3 regions of the Oryzibacillus soli genome follow, and region 3 is predicted to be linked to each of the others. Evidence: riboswitches for the same ligand, from Rfam matches in the RefSeq annotation. Region 3 holds a riboswitch; each other region holds the start of a gene.
What was found. A riboswitch is a leader RNA that binds a small molecule or an ion and turns the genes downstream of it on or off. The one in region 3 is predicted to bind cyclic di-AMP.
Positions count from the first base shown of each region.

Region 1: linked by a shared signal. The riboswitch ahead of ACSEXW_RS25090 (resuscitation-promoting factor) and the one ahead of ACSEXW_RS04300 (C40 family peptidase) in region 3 are both predicted to bind cyclic di-AMP.
Region 2: linked by a shared signal. The riboswitch ahead of ACSEXW_RS12605 (TrkH family potassium uptake protein) and the one ahead of ACSEXW_RS04300 (C40 family peptidase) in region 3 are both predicted to bind cyclic di-AMP.

Region 1 is NZ_JBPPGJ010000025.1:13,023-17,085, forward strand. It holds gene ACSEXW_RS25080 (ABC transporter permease) at 1-284, opposite strand, end outside; gene ACSEXW_RS25085 (ABC transporter ATP-binding protein) at 281-1,030, opposite strand; cyclic di-AMP (ydaO/yuaA leader) riboswitch at 1,379-1,570, shown strand; gene ACSEXW_RS25090 (resuscitation-promoting factor) at 1,832-2,926, shown strand; gene rnmV (ribonuclease M5) at 3,013-3,561, shown strand; gene rsmA (16S rRNA (adenine(1518)-N(6)/adenine(1519)-N(6))-dimethyltransferase RsmA) at 3,558-4,063, shown strand, end outside.
Region 2 is NZ_JBPPGJ010000008.1:129,581-133,643, reverse strand. It holds gene ACSEXW_RS12610 (potassium channel family protein) at 1-515, opposite strand, end outside; gene ACSEXW_RS12605 (TrkH family potassium uptake protein) at 574-1,932, opposite strand; cyclic di-AMP (ydaO/yuaA leader) riboswitch at 2,005-2,140, opposite strand; partial or broken gene ACSEXW_RS12600 (CPBP family intramembrane glutamic endopeptidase) at 2,486-3,847, shown strand; gene uvrC (excinuclease ABC subunit UvrC) at 3,960-4,063, opposite strand, start outside.
Region 3 is NZ_JBPPGJ010000003.1:28,044-32,106, forward strand. It holds gene ACSEXW_RS04290 (M1 family metallopeptidase) at 1-1,062, shown strand, start outside; gene ACSEXW_RS04295 (hypothetical protein) at 1,127-1,948, shown strand; cyclic di-AMP (ydaO/yuaA leader) riboswitch at 2,148-2,284, shown strand; gene ACSEXW_RS04300 (C40 family peptidase) at 2,296-2,766, shown strand; gene ACSEXW_RS04305 (cryptochrome/photolyase family protein) at 2,977-4,063, shown strand, end outside.

The DNA.
Region 1 (4,063 bases), on a different contig from region 3:
AGCTTCAGCTCCGCAGGCATGAGGAACACCTGGTCCGCCTGCTTCAGGAAAGTCCGGTAGGGCGACAAGCCGATAACCGCAGCCAAGACCGGTGTGGTGATCCTCCAGTAGGGATAATCGGCCGGCAGCGTCTTGAGAACGGTCATATAGGCATAAGAGCCGATGATGAAGAACAGGAGCAGAAAGGCGGTCAGGCCGCTTCGAGCCGCATAGCTCCAATAGACGGCGGCTTCCTTCCAGAAGGCGGCGGCCCGCTTGGACCACAGCCGGTTCAGGTCCGTCATGCCGGACTCCCTCCTCCGGCCACCAGGCGGCAGAAGGCGTCGTCCAGCGTCCCCTGCCGGAGCCCCGCAGCTTCCAGGATCTGCTCCAACGGGCCTTGGGCTGCGATCTCCCCCTGGTGCAGCACGACGAACCGGTCGCAGTAGCGCTCTATGGTGGAGAGGATATGGGAGCTGATCAGGAAGCTGGCACCCTGGCGCTTCATCTCAACCATCAGGTCCAGGAGGGAACGGATGCCCAGGGGGTCCAGGCCGAGGAATGGCTCGTCTATGATGTAGAGGGGCGGTTCCACCAGGAAGGCGTTCATAATCATGACCTTCTGCTTCATGCCCTTCGACAGATGGCCGGAGAAGCTTCCCAGCTTCTCCTTCATCCGGAAGGTGCCGAGGAGCCGCTCCATCCGTCGCTCCCATTCGGCTTCCTTCAGACCGTAAGCCCGGGCCGTCAGCTCCAGGTGCTCGCGGATGGTCAGCTCCTCATAGAGCTCGGGGGACTCCGGCACGAAGGCGAAGGCGGACCGGTAAGGCTCCGGATCCTCCTTCAGGGTCAAGCCCCGCACGCGGATCTCTCCTTTCTGGGGTTGAAGGAGTCCCAGGATGTGTTTGATGGTGGTGCTCTTGCCGGCCCCGTTCAGGCCGATCAGCCCGACCATTTCGCCCTGACGGACGTCGAACGTTACGTTTTTCAAGACGGGTTTATGGGGGAAATATCCTCCGTACAAGCCCTCAATCCGGAGTATGGAATCGATTCGGACCACCTGCTTCGTTGGAATAAAGGTACTGGAAATCGCGTTCAGACCTCTCTAAAAATATTATGGGAAAAAGTCCCGGACGAGTCAATTTGTTCTCAAATGGCCTGTCCAAATGGGGCGAATTGATGCCGCTGTGCGATGGAAAGTTCACCATTTTTCCGAAAATCGGGGTCCGAATGAAGAAAAACGGAGATAATGGCTGAAACAAGTGGGATATGAAGCCAAAAAAGCGGGTTTTAATCGCATACATGGGCAATTTTGAGCCATATATAGACTTTTCGCTATTTACAACTTTCCTGTAAGGCATTATCATACAGTTCAAGATAACTTAATAATGCTTGCCAATTTTCCAATTCGCTGAGTTTCCACTATGGGAAACGGGGGAACCGAATGTGAACGACTGAGGTGCATGCTGGGCCTTAGTAACGGCACGGTTTTGGGGTGAATCCTTAGATGGCTGCTTCGCAGCCGCGTAGGTAGGGCGACTCTTACGTCCGAATCCGTCAGCTAACCTCGTAAGCGTTGAAGAGAGGACACTTGTCGTGCATTGATGAATTTATTTTGTCATGCCCAGCCACGAGAAGAGCTTCCTCTTCACGGGGCTTTTTGCGCTTCGTGTGACCTCTTCCTTCCCATTGCTCCAGAGAATTCGTAAGAAAGGACCAAGCATTATCATTACTCAATAGTCGCGTCAAACCCAGCATGCATCATACTTGACGGCGGGACTATGAAGGAGGACCGAATGAAGTGGGCGCAATCCCTGTAACAACGGAACCCCATGTAAGACGATCATCCAGCATGGCCTTCGCATTGCGATGGAAGCATGAAAACGGGCGTTTGATCGGAATCGCTGCTCTGATCTTCACAGCTCTGGCATTCATGTTTTTCATGTTGTTGTACGGTACGGCTACCAAGCGCGTATCCGTAGTGGTCGACGGACAAGAGACCGTGATGGTCACGAAGAGCTCTGTCCTGCAACACCTACTGGATGACAAAGCCATTCAGGTCGGCGAACATGACCGGATCTCGCTGCCTCTTGACACCAAGCTCAAGAACGGCGACGCCATCGTCATTAACCACACCTCGCCTATTCAACTGACCGCCGATGGCAAGACGGTGACGTTGTACACAACCGGAAAGACGGTTGCAGAAGCATTGGAAGACCTGAATATTCAAGTGGGCGAGCTGGATAAGGTAAGCCCCGGGCCGGAGTCGACATTGGCGTCCGGTGCTGATCTGAAGATCGTACGGGTGAAGAAGGAGGTCTCCGAGGAGACTGTCGCCATCGCCTACGATACAGTGACGCAGAACGATGGGAACCTGCTGAAGGGCAAGTCCCAGACCGTGCAGGAAGGCGTGGAAGGCTCCAAGGTCGTTCAGACCGAGAAAGTGTATGAGGATGGAGTCCTGGTATCGGAGAACAAGGTGGGCGAAACCGTAAAGGCCGAGAGCGTAAGCAAGGTCGTAGCGGTGGGCACCAAGGTTCCTGTGGTTACGGTTCTGTCGAATTCTTCTCCGAACGTGGATGAAATCACCAAGAGCGGGGTAAAATTTGGATATAAGAAGGTTCTGAACAACGTCACGCTGACCGCTTATTCGGCCGGCGCGGCATCGACGGGCAAGGATGACAGCCATCCCCAATTCGGTCTGACCTATACCGGCACCACGGTGACGGAAGGCCGGACGATCGCCGTCGATAAGAACGTCATCCCGCTGGGCTGGTGGGTGTACATCGAAGGGCTGGGCTTCCGCAGAGCGGAGGATATCGGCAGCGGCGTGAAGGGTAACACCATCGACGTCTACTTCGACAGTATGTCTTATGCCACCAAGTTCGGCACCAAGCGCGGGTATACCGTGTATGTCATCGGTCCGAAGAAGCCGACGGTTGATTAATTTCACAATGCGATTCAAGGAAGAGGCGGAAGCCTCTTCTTTTCCTATTTGAACAGACGATTGGCCGGGAGGAAAAGTTGCACCCTATGATCAAAGAAATTATCGTGGTAGAAGGCAAATCCGACACGGTGGCCATCAAGCGGGCCGTAGAGGCGGAAACCATCGAAACCGGAGGCTCCGCCATCAACAAGGACGTGTACGAGAAGATCCGTCTGGCTCTGGAGCGGCGGGGCGTCATCATCTTCACGGACCCGGACCATGCGGGGGAGCGGCTGCGCCGGCTCATCACCGAACGCTTCCCGGGCTGCAAGCAGGCCTTCCTGACCCAGGAGGAAGTGACGGTGAAGGGCGACGTCGGCATCGAGAACGCAACGCCGGAGATGATTCGCCGGGCGCTTGCCAACGTGAAGACGGACTTCGCCCAGGAGGGCTCCCAGATCGCCTGGGAGGACCTGATGGAGGCAGGCCTCATCGTCCATCCCCAGGCGGCGGAGCGCCGCAAGGCCATGGGCCGGCTGCTCGGCATCGGCTATTCCAACGGCAAGCAGTTCCATAAGCGGTGCCAGATGTTCCAGATCAGTAAGCAGGAATTCCAAAACGCGCTGGAGCGATTCCATAAAGAGGGCTACGAATGAATACGAAACCGAATGTGATTGCAGATGTCGCCACACCGGCGAGAACGAAGGAAGTCCTGAAAAAGTATGATCTGGCCGCCAAGAAGAGCCTGGGCCAGAACTTCCTGGTGGACTTGAACATCTTGAACAAGATCGTCTCCGCTGCTGGCTTGGACGAATCCAAGGGCGCCCTGGAGATCGGTCCGGGCATCGGGGCCCTGACACAGCAGCTGGCCAAGCAGGCGGGCAAGGTGGTAGCGATCGAGATCGACCAGCGGATGCTGCCGGTGCTGGAGGAGACGCTGGCTCCTTACGCGAACGCTGCCGTGGTCCACGGGGATGTGCTGAAGGTGGACCTGAACGAGGTGTTCGAGCGGCATTTTGCCGGAATGTCAGGCGTCAGTGTGGTGGCCAACCTGCCGTATTACATCACCACGCCGATCATCATGCGGCTTCTGGAGGAGCGTCTGCCGGTGGAGAACATCGTCGTGATGATTCAGAAGGAGGTGGCCGACCGGATGGC
Region 2 (4,063 bases), on a different contig from region 3:
CGGGCCCGCGTATTCAGGTCCTTCAGGCTGCTGCCGGAGATCTTCTTCGAGACGGACAGCTCCGCAATGGTGTAGTCATTGGACAGCTCGATATAGTCCAAGAGACTGGGCGACGCCAGCTGGTGGGCGACACGGACGCCCATGTCCCGCTCCGGGAAGATGACGCGGTCCACGCCGATCTTCTCCAGCACCTTGCCGTGAAGATCGGACATGGCCTTGGCCACCACCTTCTTCACGCCCAGCTCCTTGCACAGGATGGCCGCCAGGATGCTGGCCTGGATATCATCCCCGATGGCGATGACCACGCAGTCGAAGTTCCGGATGCCCAAGGACTTCAGCACCTCTTCGTCATTGCATTCGGCCAGGACCGTATGGGTCAGCTCGCCGCTTAGATCATCCACATTGGCCTCCCGCCGGTCGATGCCCAGCACCTCGTATCCCAGCTTCATGAGTTCCTTCGCCAGGCTGGAACCGAACCGGCCCAACCCGATAACCGCATACTGCATCTTCTTCATGACTGTTGCTCCTCATCCGAAAATATCGATTCTATAGGTGATAAGACGAACCGCTTCGTTAACCGATGGTGATCTTGCCCTCGGGATACCGGTACAGCTCCTTCTCGGGCTTGGGACCCAAGGCGTAAGCCAGCGTGATGGGGCCGAGCCGGCCGATGAACATCAAGAGAATGATCACCACCTGGCCGATATCGCTCAGGTAAGGGGTCAAGCCCATGGTCAAGCCCACCGTACCGAAGGCGGACACCACCTCGAAGAGGATCATGAGGAAATTCCGGTCCTCCGTGGTGGACAGCACCATGGTGGCGAAGAGCACCAGGAACATGGCGATAAACGTCAGGGTGATCGCCTTGAAGATCCGGTCCTGCGCCAGACGGTTGCGGAACATGACGATGTCCTGCTTGCCCCGGATCATGGCGATCATGGCCCCGATCAGAATGGCGAAGGTAGTGGTCTTGATACCGCCGCCCGTTGACCCCGGAGAAGCTCCGATGAACATCAGAATGACCATAAAGAACTGGGTGGCCTGACGCATGCCCGCAATGTCGATAGAATTGGCTCCCGCCGTACGGGGAGTGATGGACTGGAAGATGGAGCCCCAGATTTTCCCGGACCAGTTCAGAGAGGCCAGAGTCTTCTGGTTCGTAAATTCGAACACCAGGATCACAATGGCTCCGAACACGATCAGGAAGGCGGTCATGCTGAGCACCACCTTGGAATGCAGGGACAGCCGCTTGGTGCGCCTGAAATCCAGCAGATCCGACAAAACGATGAAGCCCAAGCCGCCCAGCACGATCAGAGCACCGCTTGTGAAGGAGATGATCGGATCATCCACATAGCTGGTGATGGACGTGAACGGTCCGGAGATGGGACCGAAGATGTCGAAGCCGGCATTGTTGAAGAAGGAAACGGCATGGAAGAAGCCGTAATACAACGCTTTGCCGAACGGCATGTCAAAGGACCAGCGGATCGTGAACAGGATCATCCCGCCGAGCTCGATCATGAGAGAATAGTTGATAACCTTGCGGATCAGCCGCACGATGCCCTCAATGGAGTTCTGGTTCAGCGCCTCCTGCAGAATCAGTCGCTCCTTCAGCGAGATCCGCTTGCGCAGCATCATCGCCACCAGAGTCGCCATGGTCATGAAGCCCAAGCCGCCGACCTGTATCAGAACCAAGAGAACCAGCTGGCCGAAAACGTTAAAGTGGGTCCCGGTGTCCACGACGACCAAGCCGGTCACGCAGGTGGCCGAGGTGGCGGTGAACAGGGCGTCCAGGAAGGGGGTTCCCAGTCCCGAACGGGTGGAGATGGGCAGCGACAGTAAGACTGCGCCGATTAAGATGATGAGAGCGAAACCTGATACCAGGATCTGGGGCGGAGTCATCTTCATCTCCAGAGGATTTTTGACCATGTTCATGTGCTGATCTCCTTCTACGTTGTGCCTCCAAAAAACACAAAAAAAGACACTGGAAAACCAATGCCTTACCGTTGGTATCCTGATGAAAGCCTACGAGGTTAGCTGACGGGTTCGGGTGTACAGGCCACCCTATTCGTAATGAAACGAAATTCACCCCATAATGCAATGGTTCCCCCGTTTTCTTGGAGAAATTCGGCTTTTATTCAATTGATACCGATTATAGCTTACCGGAAGGCAGGGGACAAAGAGCATATTCCCGAAAAACGGCGGATAAATATGATATGGCGGCATGTTTTGGGGAGAAGGCAAGGCACTGTCTTCCATTTTCATAGGTTTTCCATTATTATCTCCGATTATCACATCTTTTCGGGGGTTCCGCGGATTCCTGCTGCTGGAAACGGCATGCCACTTTATGTTACCTTGGTAGTAGCCTGATGATCCCTAAGAACAAGAACGAGAAGGAGACGGTCTAGTGATTCCACACAAGTTGAACGGCAAGCTTCTTTTCTTGGCTTTACTCGGCGTCATATTATACTTTACCTCCGCCCTGATCATGTCCCTAAGCCATAACGAATCCATGGAGGAGGATCTCTCCGCTCCGGCGGTTACCAAGGAGATGGCCCTCGATGCAGCCTCCCGTTATGCGGCGGATAAGCTGGGGTTCAAGGCCTCCGAGATGAAGATCGCCTACCAGACGGAGAAATATACCAGCGGCTACGTCACCAAGAACAGCCTGATGGATACCTATACCGAGAAATACGGCACGATCGCCCCTCTCGAATACTGGCTCGTCATCGCCAAGGATGACTCCGACCGGGTCCTTCATCTCCGGGTGGATATGGAGACGCCTGCCGTCACCGCCTGGGAGGAGCCCGGGGCCCTGCCCAAGCCCCACGACGAGAAGAATGCCCCTCTTGCCATGAAGGCGCTGAAGGATGCGGGGTACAACCCGGATGACTTCACCTATTCGCCACCAACGAAGAAGGCCGAGGCCAACCGCTTCACCTTCCTCTCCAAAAAGGAAGCCATCGGGGAAGCCCCGATGGCCATCAAGATCGGCATCCGGAGCGGTGAGCCCGTCTCCTTCGTGACCGGCTTCCGGATTCCGGATGATTATATGGATTGGATCAAGGGCCAGGAGCGTCTGGCCGGATGGATGACGGGTGGCTTCCTCTTCTTCACGGCCGCCATGGGCATCACGGCGCTGGTCCTGGCCATCATCCACCGCAAGCGGGTCCACTGGAGCCGAGGACTCCTCATGACCGGCGTCTTCTTCGTGATCTACATCATCATGAATCTGAATGTGACCGACGCCTTGCTGGCGGCGGAGAGCGGAGCCGGCGATACCGCGGAGGCGCTGATGAACGCCATCATGATCGCCTTCGTCGTCGGCGTCTCGGTGCTGATGGCGGCCGCCGTCTGGTTCTGCCTCCTGTCCGGTGACCAGCAGTGGCGGATGAAGGGCTTCCGCCCGTGGCCGCGCTGGAGAGACCCGGATTTCGGCCGGGACGTCTTCTACGGCATGGGCCGGGGCTATCTGATCTGCTTCTTCATCCTCGGAGTGCAGCAGATTGTCTTCCTCGCGGAAGCCAATCTGTTCCATTCCTTCGGCATTCCCGACCCGTCCCAGTCGCCGTTCAATATGAAGTGGCCCCTGCTCTTCCCCGCCGCAGCTTGGGTGGCGGCCATCATGGAGGAGGCCATCTACCGCCTCTTCGGCGTCATTCTCTTCAAGCGCCTGCTTCGCTTCAACTTCCCGGCGCTCCTGGTCAGCAGCGTGATCTGGGCACTGGGGCACACGGGGTACACGCTGTACCCCAGCTACACCCGGCTCGTGGAGGTCACCATCCTGGGCTTCATCTTCGGCTACACCTTCCTGAAGTACGGCTTCATGACGGCCGTGTTCGCCCATGCGATCATGGACAGCCTGCTGATGGCCCTGTACGTCATGACTGGAGATCCGTCGGCTGCCAATCTCTTGACGGGCTTGTTCTACATCCTGCTGCCTGCCGCGATCGGCTACGCCGTCAGATTCCTGCATCCCCGTCTGGGAGGTCCCCGGCGCCGTTCGGATCCTCCGGAAACGAATCCGGATCTTCCTCCGGACCGGGATTCGGAGCTTGCTCCGGAC
Region 3 (4,063 bases):
GAGCCCTTCTCCGCCCCCAACGTTCCCGGGGTGAAGATCAAGCTGTATCTGGACCCGGCCCACGAGCACCTGAAGGCCCGCTACCTGACCGCCGCCAAAAAAGCCCTCTCCCGCTACAGCGAATGGTACGGGCCGTATCCTTACTCTACGCTGTCGGTGGTCGTGCCTCCGGCGGAGGGCAACGGAGCGGGCGGCATGGAATACCCGACCCTGATCACGGCCTGGGGCGCCGGCGAGCCGAAGCCGGGGCTGGATCTGGAGCGCGTGGTCGTGCATGAGATCGGGCACCAGTATTTTTACGGCATGATCGCGTCCAATGAGTTCGAGGAGGCTTGGCTGGACGAGGGCTTCACCTCCTACGCCGAGGATAAGGTGATGGAGAAGGAGTTCGGCATCGCCCCGAACCTGCCGCTGGAGGCCAGCTACATCACGTCGCCGGAGGCGCTGAAGCGCAACGCCTGGGAATACGGCAGCCACGACGAATATGCGGAGAACGTCTATACCCGCGCCAAGCTCGTCCTCTTCGCCATCGAAAAAGAAATTGGCCCCGACGCCATGAGCCGCGTGATGAAGACCTACTTCCAGCGCTGGAAGTTCAAGCATCCGGCCAGCGCCGACTTCCAGGCGGTCCTCGAGGAGACCACCAAGAAGAGCTGGAAGGACTTCTTCGACCAATACGTCTACAACGGCCTGATGGTCGATTACGAGATCGCCGGCATCGAGGTGAACCGGGCCCAGGCGGACGGCAAGACCGGCTACGAGAGCAAGGTGCTGATCAAGAAGCGCGGAGCCACCTCCTCCCAGGTGCCCATCCGCTTCCGCTTCACGGACGGCACCGTCCTTGACAAGACCTGGGACGGCCAAGGCAGCGAGATCGTCTACACCCTCTCTCACGGGGCTCCCCTGGAGTGGGCGCAGATTGACCCGGACTACACCCTGCTCCTGGAGAACAAGCACATCAACAACTTCATGAAGCGGCAGGTCGATACGAAGACCAACGTCCGCCTGAACCTGGGCGTAAGCCGGGTGGTGGAGATTCTCTTCGGCTGGCTGACCTGGTAGACGGAGACGATGCGTATCCGTTCCAGGCCATATGTGCCCGCCGCATATTCAGGAGGTGCCCCTCATGTTCACCTATATCAAGGAAGGCTTCCGCGCCAGCGTGCGCCAGCCTTTTCCCGTGCTGGTACTGTTCTTGTACCGGTTCGTCTGGGGCGTGACGCTCTATAAGCTGTCCCAGTCCGTCATTCTCCCGCTCCTCCACCGGTATCCCGATGCGGACGGCTTCACAGCCCAGACCCGGCTGTTCCTGGCGGAGGGCCAGTTCGTCCTCTTCAAGACGGACGTCAGCCATTCCTACCTGTGGCTTCTGGCCGGACTTCTCGGCCTGCGGATGGTGCTGACCCCCCTCCTGAACGCAGGGCTCTTCTACTCCCTGGCCCACACCCAATACAACGCGGGCTACCGCTTCGTCCGGGGGGTGGCCGAGCTGAGCAGGCCCTACCTGCTCCTCTACGCCATCCAGATGCTCCTGACTCTGGTTCCTCTGTGGTGGGTGCTGCCCGAGCTGAAGTCCGCTCTCCTGTCCTCCGGCACCTATCAGGAGCTGGCCCGGAGCGCCCTCCCGTATACGTCCCTGATGCTGGGCTACGGGTTCCTGCTCCATCTGCTGTTCCTGCACATCCAATTCGGGCGGGTGCATGCGGAGCCCCTCTCCCGATCCGTCACCACCGCTCTGCGTTCCCTCCCTCTGGTGCTCGGCATCGGCGGCCTCCTGGTCCTGCTCGGCACTCTGGCCTCTCTGGCCATGCTGGGCGGCTCCATCGTCTGGGCGGGCTTCTGGGCCCTGGCCGTCTACCAGGCCTACCGGCTCCTGCAGACGCTCTTCAGCGTCTGGGGCATCGCCGCCCAGCATCGTCTCTTCACCGCCAAGAGCGGCCTTCACTAGATCTAATCCGACGGCGATTGCTCGTCACGGCTCCCCTTTCTGCCTCCGCAGGAAGGGGAGTTTTTTCATCATCCGACAGTGAAAACGCTATTAAATTGGAGAGATTGTTGTACAAAGTGTGAAATCTGAAGATTTTCTTATGAAATTTATAAGATTTCGGAAGGAATTTGTCCCCCTATGCAGAATCTTTAGACTTGGAAAAAATAACATGCCGAATTCCCTTATCGGGAAACGGGGGAACCATCTTGGGTGAATTGGCCTCGTATTGCAGTGGCCATAGGGACAACCTTCAACCGAACCCTCAAGCTAACCTCGTAGGCACCAGGAAGGGGCATCTTGATTTGTTGTTGAAGAAGTCCGTCGTCATGCTGTGCACCGTTGTCATGCTGCTCACGTTCTCCATGGGGACTGCCTCTGCGGCAACCCCGCTGAACGAGACCATCGATTCCTTGATTGGAACCCCTTACAAGTATACGGGAACCACCACCAAGGGCTTCGATTGCTCGGGCTTCACCAGCTATGTTTTTGCCCAGTTCGGCATCGATCTGCCTCACAGCTCGAAGGCTCAGAACGACGAAGGGTTTTGGGTGGACAAATCCGACCTTCGCGCGGGCGACCTTGTATTCTTCAATACGGATGGCAAAGGCATTTCCCACGTAGGCATCTACGTCGGCGACGGTCAATTCGCCCACTCCGCCAACGGCTCGGGCGTCACCATCACCAACCTGAACGATGCTTACTACAAGAAGCGTTACGTGTCCGCACGCCGCGTTCTGTGGGACGAGATCTACACCCAGATGACCACCGACGCCAATTAAGCCTCGGCCGGCTGGGACAAGCTCCCCTGCACCGCACCGTTGAAGAACTCCAGCACGTCGATTTATTCCCAATGAGCCCTGTCCGGAGCAAGTCCGGGCGGGGCTTGTTTCATGGATAGCCCCCCGTTCCCGGCCGGCAAGCCCGCCCGCTCATTACAGGACCGTCCGAGTTCCATGCTATACTGGTCCCAGGAAGGGAGCGCATCATCCATGATCCTGTTCATTCACCGCAAAGACCTGCGGACCCATGACCTGGCCGCTTACGATCATATCGCCACTGCCGGCGCACCGTCCCTGCATCTCTTCGTGCTGGACCCGTTCCTCCTCCGGGGCGGACGGCAGAATGAGTACAGCGGCAGGACCTTCCTCCGGTATCTGAACCGGATGGTCCGGCTGTACCGGGAGGCGGGCCGTCCGCTCCACGTGCTCTTCGGCGAGCCGGAGCAGGTGCTGGCCCGGACGCTGGAGCTTCACCCGGACATCCGGGAGGTGCTGTGGCACCGGGAGTGGACGCCGTACGCCCGGCACCGGGACCGGAAGCTCCGGCAGACCGCCGCTCTGCGCGGCGTATCCGTCACCGAGCTGGCCGATTCCATGCTGATCGACCCCGGGGACTTCCAGCGGTACGCCGGCCGGAGCGGCCCTTACCGCGTGTTCACCCCCTTCTACCGGAAGTGGCACGAATATTTGGGACAATTCTATCGCCCCTCGTGGCAGGCCCGCCTGGAGGAGCTGAACGCCCTCCCCGCCGATCCTGCTCTAGCGGAGAGCTTCCCGCTCCCCTGGGAGCCGGCCGCTTTCGGTGAGCCGGCCCGGGAGCCCGACTGGGAGCTGGACCGCTTCCTGGACGAACGGTTGGCCGCTTACGGCGGCATGCGGGACCGGTTCGCGGTCCCCGGCACCAGCGGGCTCAGCGCCGCCGTCAATACGGGGGCGCTGTCCGTCCGCCAGGCCTACGAAGCGGCCTCCTCCTCCCCCGTGGGGGAGAGCTGGGTCCGGCAGCTGGCCTGGAGGGATTTTTACCTGTATCAGGCTCTGTATGATCCGGAGTTCTTCTCGTATGAGGAACGCTTCGATCTCTCGGAACTGTCCGACCGCCACTTGGAGGCATGGGCCAAAGGCGCCACCGGCATCCCGCTGATCGACGCCGCCATGACGGAGCTTCGCGAGACGGGAGCCCTGCATAACCGGCTGCGGATGATCACGGCCATGTTCCTGACCAAGAACCTGCTGTGTCCTTTTCCGCTGGGAGAGCAGGTCTTCCGCCGCAGGCTGGCCGATTACGACAATGTGCTGA